DNA from 2 places in the Cobetia sp. MMG027 genome. Region 1 is predicted to be linked to the other one. Evidence: riboswitches for the same ligand, from Rfam matches in the RefSeq annotation. Region 1 holds a riboswitch; the other holds the start of a gene.
The links. Region 1 has a riboswitch for thiamine pyrophosphate ahead of thiC (phosphomethylpyrimidine synthase ThiC). Riboswitches for the same ligand answer to the same signal wherever they lie in the genome.
Positions count from the first base shown of each region.

Region 2: another riboswitch for thiamine pyrophosphate. It lies ahead of PJK54_RS01265 (ABC transporter ATP-binding protein); the one in region 1 lies ahead of thiC (phosphomethylpyrimidine synthase ThiC).

Region 1 is NZ_JAQJIO010000002.1:86,818-93,268, reverse strand. Features, by position in the region: gene PJK54_RS02410 (PQQ-dependent sugar dehydrogenase) at 1-92, shown strand, start outside; gene PJK54_RS02405 (TIGR04283 family arsenosugar biosynthesis glycosyltransferase) at 235-1,044, shown strand; gene PJK54_RS02400 (TIGR04282 family arsenosugar biosynthesis glycosyltransferase) at 1,088-1,780, shown strand; TPP riboswitch at 1,933-2,071, shown strand; gene tenA (thiaminase II) at 2,215-2,874, shown strand; TPP riboswitch at 3,065-3,205, shown strand; gene thiC (phosphomethylpyrimidine synthase ThiC) at 3,332-5,341, shown strand; gene PJK54_RS02385 (peptidylprolyl isomerase) at 5,472-5,750, opposite strand; gene PJK54_RS02380 (hypothetical protein) at 5,838-6,344, opposite strand.
Region 2 is NZ_JAQJIO010000001.1:293,636-300,086, forward strand. Features, by position in the region: gene PJK54_RS01255 (ABC transporter substrate-binding protein) at 1-1,070, opposite strand, end outside; gene PJK54_RS01260 (ABC transporter permease) at 1,136-1,903, opposite strand; gene PJK54_RS01265 (ABC transporter ATP-binding protein) at 1,900-2,652, opposite strand; TPP riboswitch at 2,714-2,827, opposite strand; gene PJK54_RS01270 (hypothetical protein) at 2,953-3,912, shown strand; gene PJK54_RS01275 (potassium/proton antiporter) at 4,034-5,743, shown strand; gene PJK54_RS01280 (GGDEF domain-containing protein) at 5,942-6,451, shown strand, end outside.

The sequences.
Region 1 (6,451 bases):
CACTGGATGTAGCATTCGGCAAGGATGGCAGCCTCTACCTGACCAGCGATACCGGAGCCTCAGGACTCTATCGGATCACCTTCTCTCAGTGACCTCCAGCCGCCTCTGACTCGACACGGCGGCTCACGCGTTGATTCTTCGCCCAAGCGTTGAGCGAGCTTCTCGACGCTCTGCATCCATGGGGTGATCACATGCGTATGCTCTCAGGACGACGCCATCGCCGGAGCCTGCGCCATGACAAAGCCCTCCATCTTCTCGCCAGTTGCCAGCCCTTCCCCCGGGGCTGTCCGTTCGGGCAGCGCCCTGACACGCACCCCGTGGCTGAGCATCATCATGCCAGTCCACAACGAGGCATCCGGTATCGTCTCGGCCTTGATCGCCTTGAGTCCACTGCGCGCGAGCGGGGATTGCGAGGTCATCGTGGTCGATGGCGGCTCCACGGATACTACCCGCGAGCTGGCAACGCCGCTGTGCGATCGCTGCCTGAGCAGTGATCCGGGCCGGGCAACGCAGATGAACGCCGGTGCCTCTCAGGCTCGTGGCCAATGGCTGCTGTTCCTGCATGCCGACACGCGCCTGCCGGCACATGTCCTCTCGGTACTGTCAGAGACCCTCGCCGAGCATCGCGAGTGCGACTGGGGTCGCTTCGATGTCGACATCGAAGGAGATTCTCCGCTGCTGCCCGTGATCGCCATGCTGATGAATCTGCGCTCGCGCCTGACCAGCATCAGCACAGGTGATCAGACCCAGTTCGTACGACGCTCCACCTTCGAGGCCATCGAGGGCTTTCCCGTCGTGCCCCTGATGGAGGACATCCAGCTGAGCGTCAGGCTCAAGCGACTGACCTCGCCGCTGAACCTCTCCGCCAGAGTCACTACCAGTGGAAGACGCTGGGAAACCCATGGCGCCTGTCGCACCATCCTCAAGATGTGGGGGCTGCGCCTGGCAGCCTGGGGTGGCGTATCTCCTGTCCGTCTAGCGCGTCTCTATGGTTATGGTGCCGCCGCTCAGGCGTGTGAACAGCGTGGCTTGCCTCATGCCTGAAGCCTCGCTTGCTGACAGGGAAACCGACACGGCAGCATACGACATGCGCCCGACGCTCATCATCTTCGGCCGCCTGCCACTGGCCGGACAATGCAAGACGCGGCTGATCCCTGCCCTCGGTCCCGAGGGGGCGGCACGCCTCTACTCGCGCATGCTGCGCAGAATCGTTCAGCAGGCCTGCGCCTCACGCCTCGGCAAGGTGGTCGTGATGCTGACTCCCTCCCCCGAGCACGCCCGGCAGCAACCTGAGCTGGCAGCCCTGCTGACGGACCTTGAGGATCAGTTGCGTGCAGAGAGCATGGCGGCATATGGCAAGCGAATCACGCTCGAGGCACAGCCACAGGGTGGGCTTGGGGAGCGCATGCATCAGGCCATGCTGCGCCACCTGCCCGCAGGCCCCGTGCTGCTGATGGGCTCTGACCTGCCCGCATTGGACAGTCAACGTCTGCGCGAGGCGGCGCGGTGCCTGCATGACCATGAGGCGGTGCTGCAGCCCAGCGAAGACGGGGGATACGGATTGATTGGCCTGAAAGCAGCCTGCCCGGCGGCCTTCCAGCTGGATCACTGGAGCCATGCCGACGTGAGCCGGGAGACTCTTGCACTGCTGGCTCAGGCAGGCAGAAGCGTCGGTTGCCTGCCTGTCAGCTGGGATGTCGATGAGCCTCACGATCTGGTGCGCCTGAGGCGACACTTCCCAGCCCTGATGGCGAACCTCTCCTCCTGTCAGCCTGCATGACATCTTTCCTGCAGCGCATGACACGCTTCCCGCATCGCAGGAAGCCCTTTCAGCATCGCAGAAGGCCTCCCAAAGTCGCATGGGTTTTAGGGCGGCAGAGGCTTTTCCTGCACCGCAGGACTGTTACACTCGAGATATCGTGACGTCTGAGTCACAGCTTGACGGGGTGCCGGTAAGACCGGCTGAGATGTCATTCGCACTGTTCGAGGCCTTGCATCGAGGTGCGTGAATGACGATCCCGCCGAACCTGATCCGGTTAGTACCGGCGTAGGGATCAAGCGCGAAGTGTTGCCGCACATCATCTTCACCTCTTCCAGGTGAACGCCGCACCTCCCCCCGCTTTTTCCCTGCAGATTGCCGGACCTGACCACGCTCGAGCCAGACCTTTGCCACTCCATCACGGATTGGCAGCACGCTCACCGAGGGATGCGTCGATGCCCAGCTTTTCAGACCTGACCAGTGCCTGCGCCGAGGAATGGCGCGACTATCTCGAGCATGATTTCGTTCGCCAGCTCGGGGAAGGTCATCTGCCAGAGGAGTCCTTCCGCCATTACCTGCAGCAGGACTACCTGTTCCTGATCCACTTCGCGCGCGCCTGGGCGCTGGCCGCCTACAAGAGCCGCACCCTCGCGGAGCTGCGTCAGGCCACGGCCAGTCTCGACACCATCCTCAATACCGAGCTCGATCTGCATATCGGCTACTGCAGCGAGTGGGGCATCAGCGAGGATGACCTGAGTGAGCTACCGGAATCCCGCGCGACCCTGGCCTATACCCGTTACGTACTGGATTGCGGCCAGCGCGGCGATCTTCTCGATCTTCACGTGGCGCTCGCGCCTTGCCTGATCGGCTACGGCGAGATCGCCGAGTGGCTGCTGGATCAGGACACCACCGAGATCGAGGACAATCCGTACGCGGACTGGATCGCGATGTACTCCAGCGATGACTTCAAGGAAGCGGTGGACGCCGAACGTGAATGGCTGGACGCTCGGCTCTCGGAGGTCTCGGAGCGCCGGCTGGGCGAGCTGGTGGATGTCTTCCGCGATGCGACGCGTCTCGAGATCGACTTCTGGCAGATGGGGCTTGATCGCGACTGATCCGTGGCAGGCCCTTGCGTGACAGGCCGCGCCAGCGCGAACGGAAGACTCATCGATTTTCGTCGGCCTGGGGACGTGGTCCTCTCGCCAATCATCCAGACACACCACAGGCCATCAGAGCCTGAATGCGAGCACGATGATCTGGGCCAACACTACGCTCAGCACAGGTCATGCCCGCATTGAACTCTGAGCACGCTTGACGGGGTGCCGGTGGAACCGGCTGAGATCCTGCATGCATCACCTCGCCGCCAAATGGGCGAGGCTGCCAGCAAGGGGTCCCGTGGAACCTGAACCGGTTAGGACCGGCGTAGGAATCAAGCTGATGGTCAGCCGCTGCCCGCGGCCGCCTCGCTCCCGGGCCACCTGTTGGCAAGGAGTCGGCGATGGCCATCCTCTCCCTGCGCACGGTCTTCCCATGATGACGTCTGCCGTGACGTCGCCCTTTGAGGAGACCTGCATGAGCACTACCCCCACGACTCAAGATCCGCAAGCCACCAACGCCGCAGAACCGTCGTTCGCCCCCCAGCCTGAGGCTGCGCCGAAGGCGCGCGCACGTGCCGGTCGCAAGGATGGCAGTCGCCACCTCGCCAGCGAAGCCCGCGTCGACGCCGCCGCCATCGCGCCGCTGAGCGGCTCGCGCAAGATCTATATCGAAGGCTCCCGCCCGGACATCCGCGTGCCCATGCGCGAGATCGGCTGCTCGCCGACCCAGACCTCCAGTGGTCTGGAAGAGAATCCGCCGATCGTCGTCTACGATACCTCCGGTCCCTACACCGACCCGGCGGTCGAGATCGACATTCGTCGCGGGCTGGCGCCACTGCGCGAGAAGTGGATCGAGGAACGCGACGATACCGAACAGCTCAATCAGCTGAGCAGCGAATATGGTCGCGTGCGCCAGGCCGACCTGCGCCTGTCGTCCCTGCGTTTCGAGCTGGACCACCGCCCGCGTCGTGCCCTGCCGGGCAAGAATGTCACCCAGCTGCACTATGCGCGCCAGGGCATTATCACGCCGGAGATGGAGTACATCGCGATTCGCGAGAATCAGCGTCGTATCGCGCTGCGTGAGGAGTATCAGGGCAGTGACTCCGTCGAGAGCATTCTGGGCCACCAGCACCCGGGTCACAGCTTCGGCGCCAACCTGCCCGACGAGATCACCGCCGAATTCGTGCGTGAGGAAGTCGCACGCGGCCGCGCCATCATTCCCGCCAACATCAATCACCCGGAAAGCGAGCCGATGATCATCGGCCGCAACTTCCTGGTGAAGGTCAACGGCAACCTGGGCAACTCGGCGGTCACCTCCTCCATCGAGGAAGAGGTCGACAAGATGACCTGGGCGATCCGCTGGGGCTCCGACACCGTGATGGATCTTTCGACCGGCGCCAACATCCACGAGACACGTGAATGGATTCTGCGCAACTCTCCCGTGCCCATCGGCACGGTGCCGATCTATCAGGCGCTGGAGAAGGTCGATGGCGTGGCCGAGAATCTTGATTGGGAGATCTTCCGCGACACGCTGATCGAGCAGGCCGAGCAAGGCGTCGACTACTTCACCATCCACGCCGGCGTCCTGCTGCGCTATGTGCCGCTGACCGCCAGCCGCGTGACCGGCATCGTCTCGCGCGGTGGCTCCATCATGGCCAAGTGGTGTCTGGCGCATCACGAGGAAAGCTTCCTCTATCGCCACTTCGAGGACATCTGCGAGATCTGCAAGGCCTACGACATCAGCCTGTCACTGGGCGATGGCCTGCGCCCGGGCTCGGTGGCCGATGCCAATGACGCCGCCCAGTTCGGCGAGCTCGAGACGCTCGGCGAGCTGACGAAGATCGCCTGGCAGCACGATGTCCAGGTCATGATCGAAGGTCCGGGTCACGTGCCGATGCACCTGATCAAGGAGAACATGGACAAGCAGCTCAGCGAGTGCGACGAGGCGCCCTTCTACACCCTCGGCCCGCTGACCACCGACATCGCCCCGGGCTACGACCACATCACCTCCGGTATCGGTGCCGCGATGATCGGCTGGTTCGGCTGCGCCATGCTCTGCTACGTGACCCCCAAGGAGCACCTGGGCCTGCCCAACAAGGACGACGTCAAGACTGGCATCATCACCTACAAGATCGCCGCGCATGCCGCGGATCTGGCCAAGGGGCATCCGGGCGCGCAACGTCGTGACAATGCACTCTCCAAGGCACGCTTCGAGTTCCGCTGGGAAGACCAGTTCAATCTGGGCCTTGACCCGGACACCGCGCGCAGCTTCCACGACGAGACGCTGCCCAAGGATTCGGCCAAGGTCGCCCACTTCTGCTCCATGTGCGGGCCGAAGTTCTGCTCGATGAAGATCACCCAGGAAGTCCGCGACTACGCCAACGAACACGGCCTGACCGGTGACGCCGACAGCGTGATGGCCGGCATGCAGGAGCAGGCTGACAAGTTCAAGCGCGAAGGCAGCCAGCTCTATCAGGAGGTATAGGTAGAGGGATTGGCGCACGAAAGGCTGACGTGCTGAGCCGCACGAAAAACGCCCCGACCATCACTGGTCGGGGCGTTTTCAATGGCCTGCTGCCAACCGCTCATGACACGTCATGAGCGTGATCCAGAGATCACGTGCGGCTGGTGACTTCCAGCAGGTGATAACCGAACTGGGTCTTCACCGGGCCCTGCACGGTGTTGATCGGTGCGCTGAACACGACTTCGTCGAATTCCTTGACCATCATGCCCGGGCCGAAGGCGCCCAGGTCACCGCCACTGCGACCGGACGGGCAGGAGGAGTGCTCGCGAGCGGCATCAGCGAAATCGCGGCCGTTCTCGATTTCGGTCTTGAGAGCTGCACACTGTTCTTCGCTGGAAACGAGAATATGACGCGCTGTGGCCTGTGCCATGTCTATCACCTGTCACTGATCGAATAAATGCCGCCGGCAATCACCGGCGGCGTGGCAGCACATTGTGGCCCAAGGCGACGCTCGCCGCTAGCGTCCGCCACAGACCCGGCGCTGATACTGGATGGCATCAAGGTCGCTGCTGCCCAGCAACGCCGCTGTGGCAGCATTGCATTCCGCCTCTGCCAGTTGATCGGCACCTGATGATTCAGCCCACTGGATATTGCCGATGCTGGGCTGATAGCTGACCGCCGCATGGCAGGCCATGCGCCGCGTACTGTGGTAACGCTGGGAGGGCAGGGTCGGAGGATTGGCGGTCATTTCCTGACAGGTGGAAGCGAACATCTCACTGGCCGCCTGGCTGCAGCGGGTATGTGCCATGGCATTCTGCCGCTGGTTGGCACACACGGAATCATTGAGAACACGCCACTGCAAGGTATCGAAATCGATCATCTGCCCTTGATAGCGGGTCTCGACATGTTCTCGCTGAAGCCCTGCTGTCGACGTCAGATGAGACGCTACTCCCTCCCCGAATTGCCCACTCATGCCGGATACCGCGTCCATTAATGCTGCCAATGCCGCACTGACAGAATTCATCACACACTCCTTGTGTTGATGCCTCCCGACATATGCCGCCGGGGAGCCTTGCTCGATCATCCATGACCGTCACTTGCGGTGACATGACCTGATAGCGCTGCTTCATA
Region 2 (6,451 bases), on a different contig from region 1:
CGCAGGGCGAAGCGCGGCAAGGTGGCATACCAGGCTTTCTTGTTGAGCGCGGTATCGAGTGCCGGGTCGGACTCGCGGAACAGCTTCCAGCCCTTGTCAGGGTGGTTGATCATCCAGGCGGTGGCTTCACCGACGGCGGACAGGAAGGCGGCGTATTGCTCGTGCTTGCGAGAATAGCTGTCGCTGTTGGCGACGAAGATCAGTTCGTCATAGGTCGGTACGCCTTCTTCCTCGATGTAGAAGGCGCGGCCCTTGACGCCTTCCTGTGCCATCTGGGCGAGTTCGAAGTTGCGGAATGCCCCGGTGACGGCATCGACCTTGCGGGTCAGCAGTGACGGCGTCAGCGAGAAGTTGACGTTGGTCAGGGTGATGTCATCCAGTGTCAGGCCGCTGTTCTGGAGCATGGTGGACAGCAGGACTTCCTCCACGCCACCGACGGAATAGCCGACACGCTTGCCCTTGAGGTCGGCCATCGACTGGATGTCACTGTCCGCGCGCACGACCACCACGTTGAGCGGGGTGGCCACCAGCGTGCCGATGCGCACCAGCGGCAGCCCTTGATCCACCTGCAGGTGCAGCTGGGGCTGATAGCTGATGGCGATGTCGACGCGCTCCGCTGCGGCAAGCTTGGGGGGGACGCTGGGGTCTGCCGGAGCGATCAGCTCGACGTCCAGACCATGTTGCTTGAACAGGCCCAGTTCCTGAGCCAGCACCAGCGGCCCGTGGCCGGGATTGGTGTACCAGTCGAGCATGACCTTGAGGTGCGTGAGGGGCTTGGCATCGGTGGCGGCCGCTTGCGGGTCCTGCACATCGCCAGCGGCGGGGCGGGTCTGTTGCTCGGTCTCGGCAGTCTGCTTGGCAGAAGCGTCTGGCTCGAGGGTGGCACCGTCCTGCCCGGCCTGGGTGACCGCTGCCGCTGCACTGTCACTGGCGGTCGGGGCCTGGGGCTCGGCGCTGGCGCCAGTCTCGGCTGACAGGGCGAAGGTGCTCAGGCTGAGGGTTGTCAGCAGCGTCGCGAAGAGGCAGGACAGCTTGCCGGAACGGCGGATCGCCGATGGCGAGAATGGCATGGCGGTATTCCTTGTGGTGTCGAGAATGTGAGGCCGTCAGGACATCGCCTGACAGCCGGAAGCGCTCAGTTCAAACGGGTCAGGCGATCCCGATGCCAGGGCATCAGGCGACGCAGCAGGGCATCCAGTGTGAAATACAGCAGCAGCGAAAAGGCGACCAGCACCAGCAGGGCGGCGAACATCAGGTCGATTTCCATCCGGGCATTGGCATTGAGCATCAGATAGCCGAGGCCCTGGCTTGCGCCGGCCCACTCACCGATGACGGCCCCGATGGGAGCGGCTGTCGCTGCCATGCGCACGCCGGAAGCCAATGCCGGCAGCGCGGCGGGCAGTTGGACATGCAGCAGCAGTCGCCACGGGCTGGCACCCAGGGTATGGGCGAGATCCAGCCAGCCCTGAGGAGTCTGGCGCAAGCCGTCGTAGCCGGTGGAGGCCACGGGGAAATAGATGATCAGCGTGGCCATCACGACCTTGGAGAGCATGTCATAGCCCAGCCACAGCACCAGCAGTGGAGCGATCGCGAACAGCGGGATCACCTGGCTGATCAGCAGCAATGGCAGCAGGGTGCGCCGCAGACGAGGGATGAACGCCAGTGCCAGCGCGGTGCTCAGTCCGAGAAGGACCCCCAGTACCAGCCCGCCAAGAATCTCGGCGAAGGTGATGCCGGCGTGGTGTGCCAGCATCGGGGCCTGACGGACCAGCACCTCCGCGACTGCCAGTGGCGCTGGCAGGATGTAGGGCGGCACGGCCGTGGTGATGATCACCAGTTGCCAGAGTCCCAGCAGGACGGCGGCGCTGATGGCGAGATGACGCAGGGCATGCAGGCGTTTCATGGCGTCTCCTCGCCGTCGCGCAGGCGTGTGATCAATTCGGACTGGGCCTGCTGCAGGGCGGGCAGGTCCAGCGGCACCGGGCGAGGCGGCGAGAGCCCGGGCAGGCAGTCGAGCACTGCCCCCTGCTGGCTGTCGCGGCCCGGGCGCAGTACCAGCAGTTGGTCGGCCAGGCGCAGCGCCTCGAGCGGGTCATGCGTGACCATCAACACGGTGCGTCCGTCCAGCAGCCGGCTGGCGAGATCATGCAGTTCGAGTCGCGTGATGGCGTCCACTGCGGAGAAGGGCTCATCCATCATCACCACCGGAGCCTGCTGGTAGAGCGTTCGCGCCAATGCGACGCGTTGGCGTTGCCCGCCGGAGAGGGCGTCTGGCCAGGCCTGCTCGCGCCCCTCCAGACCCACCGCTGCCAGCAGTTCGCGAGCCCGCTCGGTATCGCGAGGGCGACGATGGAGATCATCTCCCAGACACAGGTTGTCCAGCACCCGGCGCCAGGGCAGCAGCAGGTCCTGCTGCGCCATCCAGGCGACGCGACCCGCCAGTGGCTTGCCATCATCGGTGGTGAGTTCCAGCGTGTGATGGTCGGGCATCTCGAGGCCGGCCAGCAGGCGCAGCAGTGAGCTCTTGCCGCAGCCTGAGCGGCCCAGCAGGGCCGTCCAGCTTCCGGCATCCAGACGCGCCGACAGATCACGAAACAGCGTATGGCTGGCGTAATCGATGCGAGCGTTGTTGAGGGAGAGTCCCAGCGACACAGTGTCATCCGTGGTCAGGCGGCATGCCGAGGGGAGGAAGCACGCAGGGCGCCTGACGCTTGGGCAGGTGACCGGAATTCCCTCCGCCGGTATCAACCGGATCAGGTTCCAGGGGTTGCCATGCGACGTGACGCATCGGCTCTCAGCCCACTTTCGGGCACCCCCATCCAGGCCGACAGTGTACCGTCACCTGCCCGCCGGTTGCATCCCTGCCATCGTCGGGGTGGCTGTCGTGTGGCTATGCTGCATGGCCCGGTGTTGGGTATGCTATCGAGGTATCGCAGCCTCAAGGAGATCAACATGCCTGATACCCCGGATCTCTCGACCTGCTCCAGCGGTTATCCCGTGCCACCGCGGCGACCCGTGATGCCAGACGCGACATCCGTGCCCAATGGCTGGCCGGAGGATGCGCTGACTCGCCGTCTTTCCACCTATCTGGGGCATGCTCTGGAGCCGCTGGCACTTGCCTGGCCGGATAGTGCCAACTGGTTGTGGCGGCAGCGTGGCGGCACCCCCGGCCTTATCAAGCTGGCGCGGACCGGCCCGGATCACGACCCCTTCTGGCGAGCGATGCGCGGTGTCTTCGGCGCCGATCGCTGGGCGCAACCTGAGGCCCTGACACGGCTGGCGGGCGCGTTGCCGGCGCGTTTGCCCATCCCTCCGCTGCCGCTGACCTATCTGGGGCGTCTCGATGGCGCGCCCGTCTGGCATCTGCCGTGGTCCAGCGGTCAGCCCAGTGATCTCAGTGACACCTTCTGTGAGTTGCTGGGAGATCAGGTCGGGCGGCTGCATCAGGACACCGTGTCCGGCTTTGGTCAGCCCCTTGCCCAGCCCATGCCGCTGCTGCATTGGAATGCCCGCGTGACGCGTTTTCTCGCGCGCCATCCCCTGTCCCACGAGCTGGGGGACCTGCCATCACGCACCTTCTCGCATCCCGCTCGCGCCGTCTGGAGTCTGCCGGACCTGCGCGCGGACCAATATCTGTGCGCCGCCACCGGCTGGGTATGGAGCGACTGGGAGGCTCTGGTGTGGGCCCCGATCGAGTTCGACTGGGCACTGATCGAGTTGTTGCTGGAGACGCCGAGTCAGCGTGAGGCCTTCCTCGCCGGTTATTCGCGTCATGGGCGCATGGTCGATATCGACGGTCAGCGTGAGCTGTGCCGAGCCCTGTTGTGGGCGATGGAAGCCTTCGGTCCGACCCGCTACGCCGAGCTGGCGGCAGCCCCGGCCTGGGTGTCGCCGAGAAGCCTGACATGTTGATCGCAAGTCCATGAATATTTGAGAAATTTCTCTGCAGCCTCGTCGCTGACATGGAATACTGTCTCTGGGCCGTCGCAGACGTGATTCGAGACTTGGTGCCGGGAATGGCGGGGGAGCACACGTGGTAGAGAATCTGAACTATTACTTCTTGCTGGCGGGCATGCTCATCGCCTTGAGCGTGCTGGCAAGTCGGGTCTCGGCTCGTCTCGGCATGCCCCTGCTGTTGCTGTTCCTGGGGCTCGGCATGCTGGCGGGGGAGGATGGCGTGCTCGGCATCCAGTTCGATGATGCCTCTACCGCGTACCTGATCGGCAACCTGGCGTTGGCACTCATTCTGCTCGATGGGGGGCTGCGCACCCGCCTCTCGACCTTCCGTGCGGGTCTCAAGCCGGCATTGGTGCTGGCGACCGTCGGGGTCTTCATGACCAGCGGGCTGGTGGGACTGCTGGCCATGTGGCTGTTTGATCTGACCTTGATCGAAGGCCTGCTGGTCGGTGCCATCGTCGGCTCCACCGATGCCGCCGCCGTGTTCTCGCTGCTGGGCGGGCAGGGGGTGCACCTCAACGAGCGGGTCGGGGCGACGCTGGAGATCGAGTCCGGTACCAACGACCCGATGGCCATCTTCCTCACCATCACTCTGGCCGAGATACTGACCGGACAGCTGACGGGGGTCGCCGCCGGACTCATGAGCTTCGCGCTGCAGTTCGGGGTCGGCGCGGGCATGGGGATCGCCGGTGGCTGGTTGATCGCCCGTCTGATGCGCTATCTGGATCTGGCGCCCGGCCTCTATTCCCTGCTGGCGCTGGCGCTGGGCCTGAGCCTGTTCGCGACGACCAATGAGCTCGGTGGCAGTGGCTTCCTGGCCATCTATCTGTGTGGCCTGATGATCGGCAATCATCCGGGGCGCCACCTCGAACACATCCTGCCGGTGCATGACGGACTGGCCCACCTGTCCCAGATCGTGCTGTTCCTGATGCTGGGTCTGCTGGTCTCACCCTCCACGATGCTGCAGTTCGCGCTGCCGGCCGCCATTCTGAGTGTGGCGCTGATCCTGTTCGTGCGCCCCCTGGCCGTGATCCTGTGTCTCAAGCCTTTCTTCCGCTTCCGCTGGCGAGAGCTGTGGTTCATCAGCTGGGTCGGGTTGAGGGGGGCGGTGCCGATCGTGCTGGCGATCTTCCCCGTGATCACCGGGGTCGAGAATGCCGGCGTCTACTTCAATGTCGCCTTCTTCGTGGTGATCATCTCGCTGCTGGTGCAGGGCTCGTCGCTGGCTCCCATGGCGCGCAAGCTCAGGGTGGTGGTGCCGCCGGGCGCACAGCCCAGCCGCCGCAATCTGCTGGGCATCATGCCCGTCAACGATTACGAGATGCTGGTCTACCGGGTCGACAACACGGCGCTGGAAGGCGTGGCCTTGCGTATGCTGCGCTTCCCCTCCGGGGCCAAGGTCGGGGCGCTGTTCCGCAACAAGGTGCTGATCCATCCCAAGGGCAGCACCTGTCTGCATCAGAAGGACGTGCTGTGCGTCGTCGGGCGCTCCTGTGATGTGCCAAGCCTCAATCGCATGTTCAATGGCGAGAGTCTGCAGCATGAACAGCGCGCCTTCTTCGGCACCTTCACCCTGGAAGGGGATGCCAACATGCAGGATATCGCCGATGTCTACGGACTGACGCTCTCTCAGGGCGAGCAGCACCTGACCATCGCCGAGTTCATCACCCGCAGAGTCGGCGGGGTGCCGGTGGTCGGGGATGATGTCGACTGGCATGGCATTCACTGGGTGGTGAATGAGGTCGAGGGCAATCGCATCACCAAGGTGGGGCTGCGCCTGCATTGACGCGGATCTTTCCGTCGTGACCCGGTTCTGCCTGTCGTGACGCCAGGCTGGCACGGCGCTTGGTGGCGGGTTTATGCATTGCGTGTAATGTGCTGATCTCCTTTCGACTGAGGGATGACGTACCCTTGGCTCGTCAGGCCTTTACCCGCCTGGTCTGGCTGGCCACGAATGGTGGTCAGCAGCCAAGGAGATAGTCTCATGGGCAGTCCACATCCACACCTTGCGCGCTGGCTGTTGCGATTCGAGGATTTCCCACCAGGCCTCACCGAGGACGAGAAGACCTTCCACGCCACCTTCAATGTGGTGTATGTGCTCGCGATAGCGAGTCACCTGCTGTATGCCGGTCTGATGCTCTGGCTGGGAGAGATGGGCATTCTGGCGCTGGATCTGGGCATGCTGGTGGTGGACCTTGTCTGTCTGCAGCTGCATCGCGCGCGCCGAGAGGTGCTGGCCGCCAACCTGCTGGCATTGGGTACCTGTGCCCAGATAAGTCTGTCTCTGGGCTATTTCGGTCCAGCCCCCGGTTTCGATTATTTCTATTTCGGTGCGCTGCTGTGCATCTACTGCATTCGCATGCCCTTCACGCGACGTCTGCTGCTGTGTCTCATCTGCCTGAGCATGCCGCTGCTGGCCTATGTCGTGCTGATGTTCCAGGGGGTGGCCAATCCGCTGCCGCCCGGGTGGGCATTCGCGTTCCGACTGATCAAT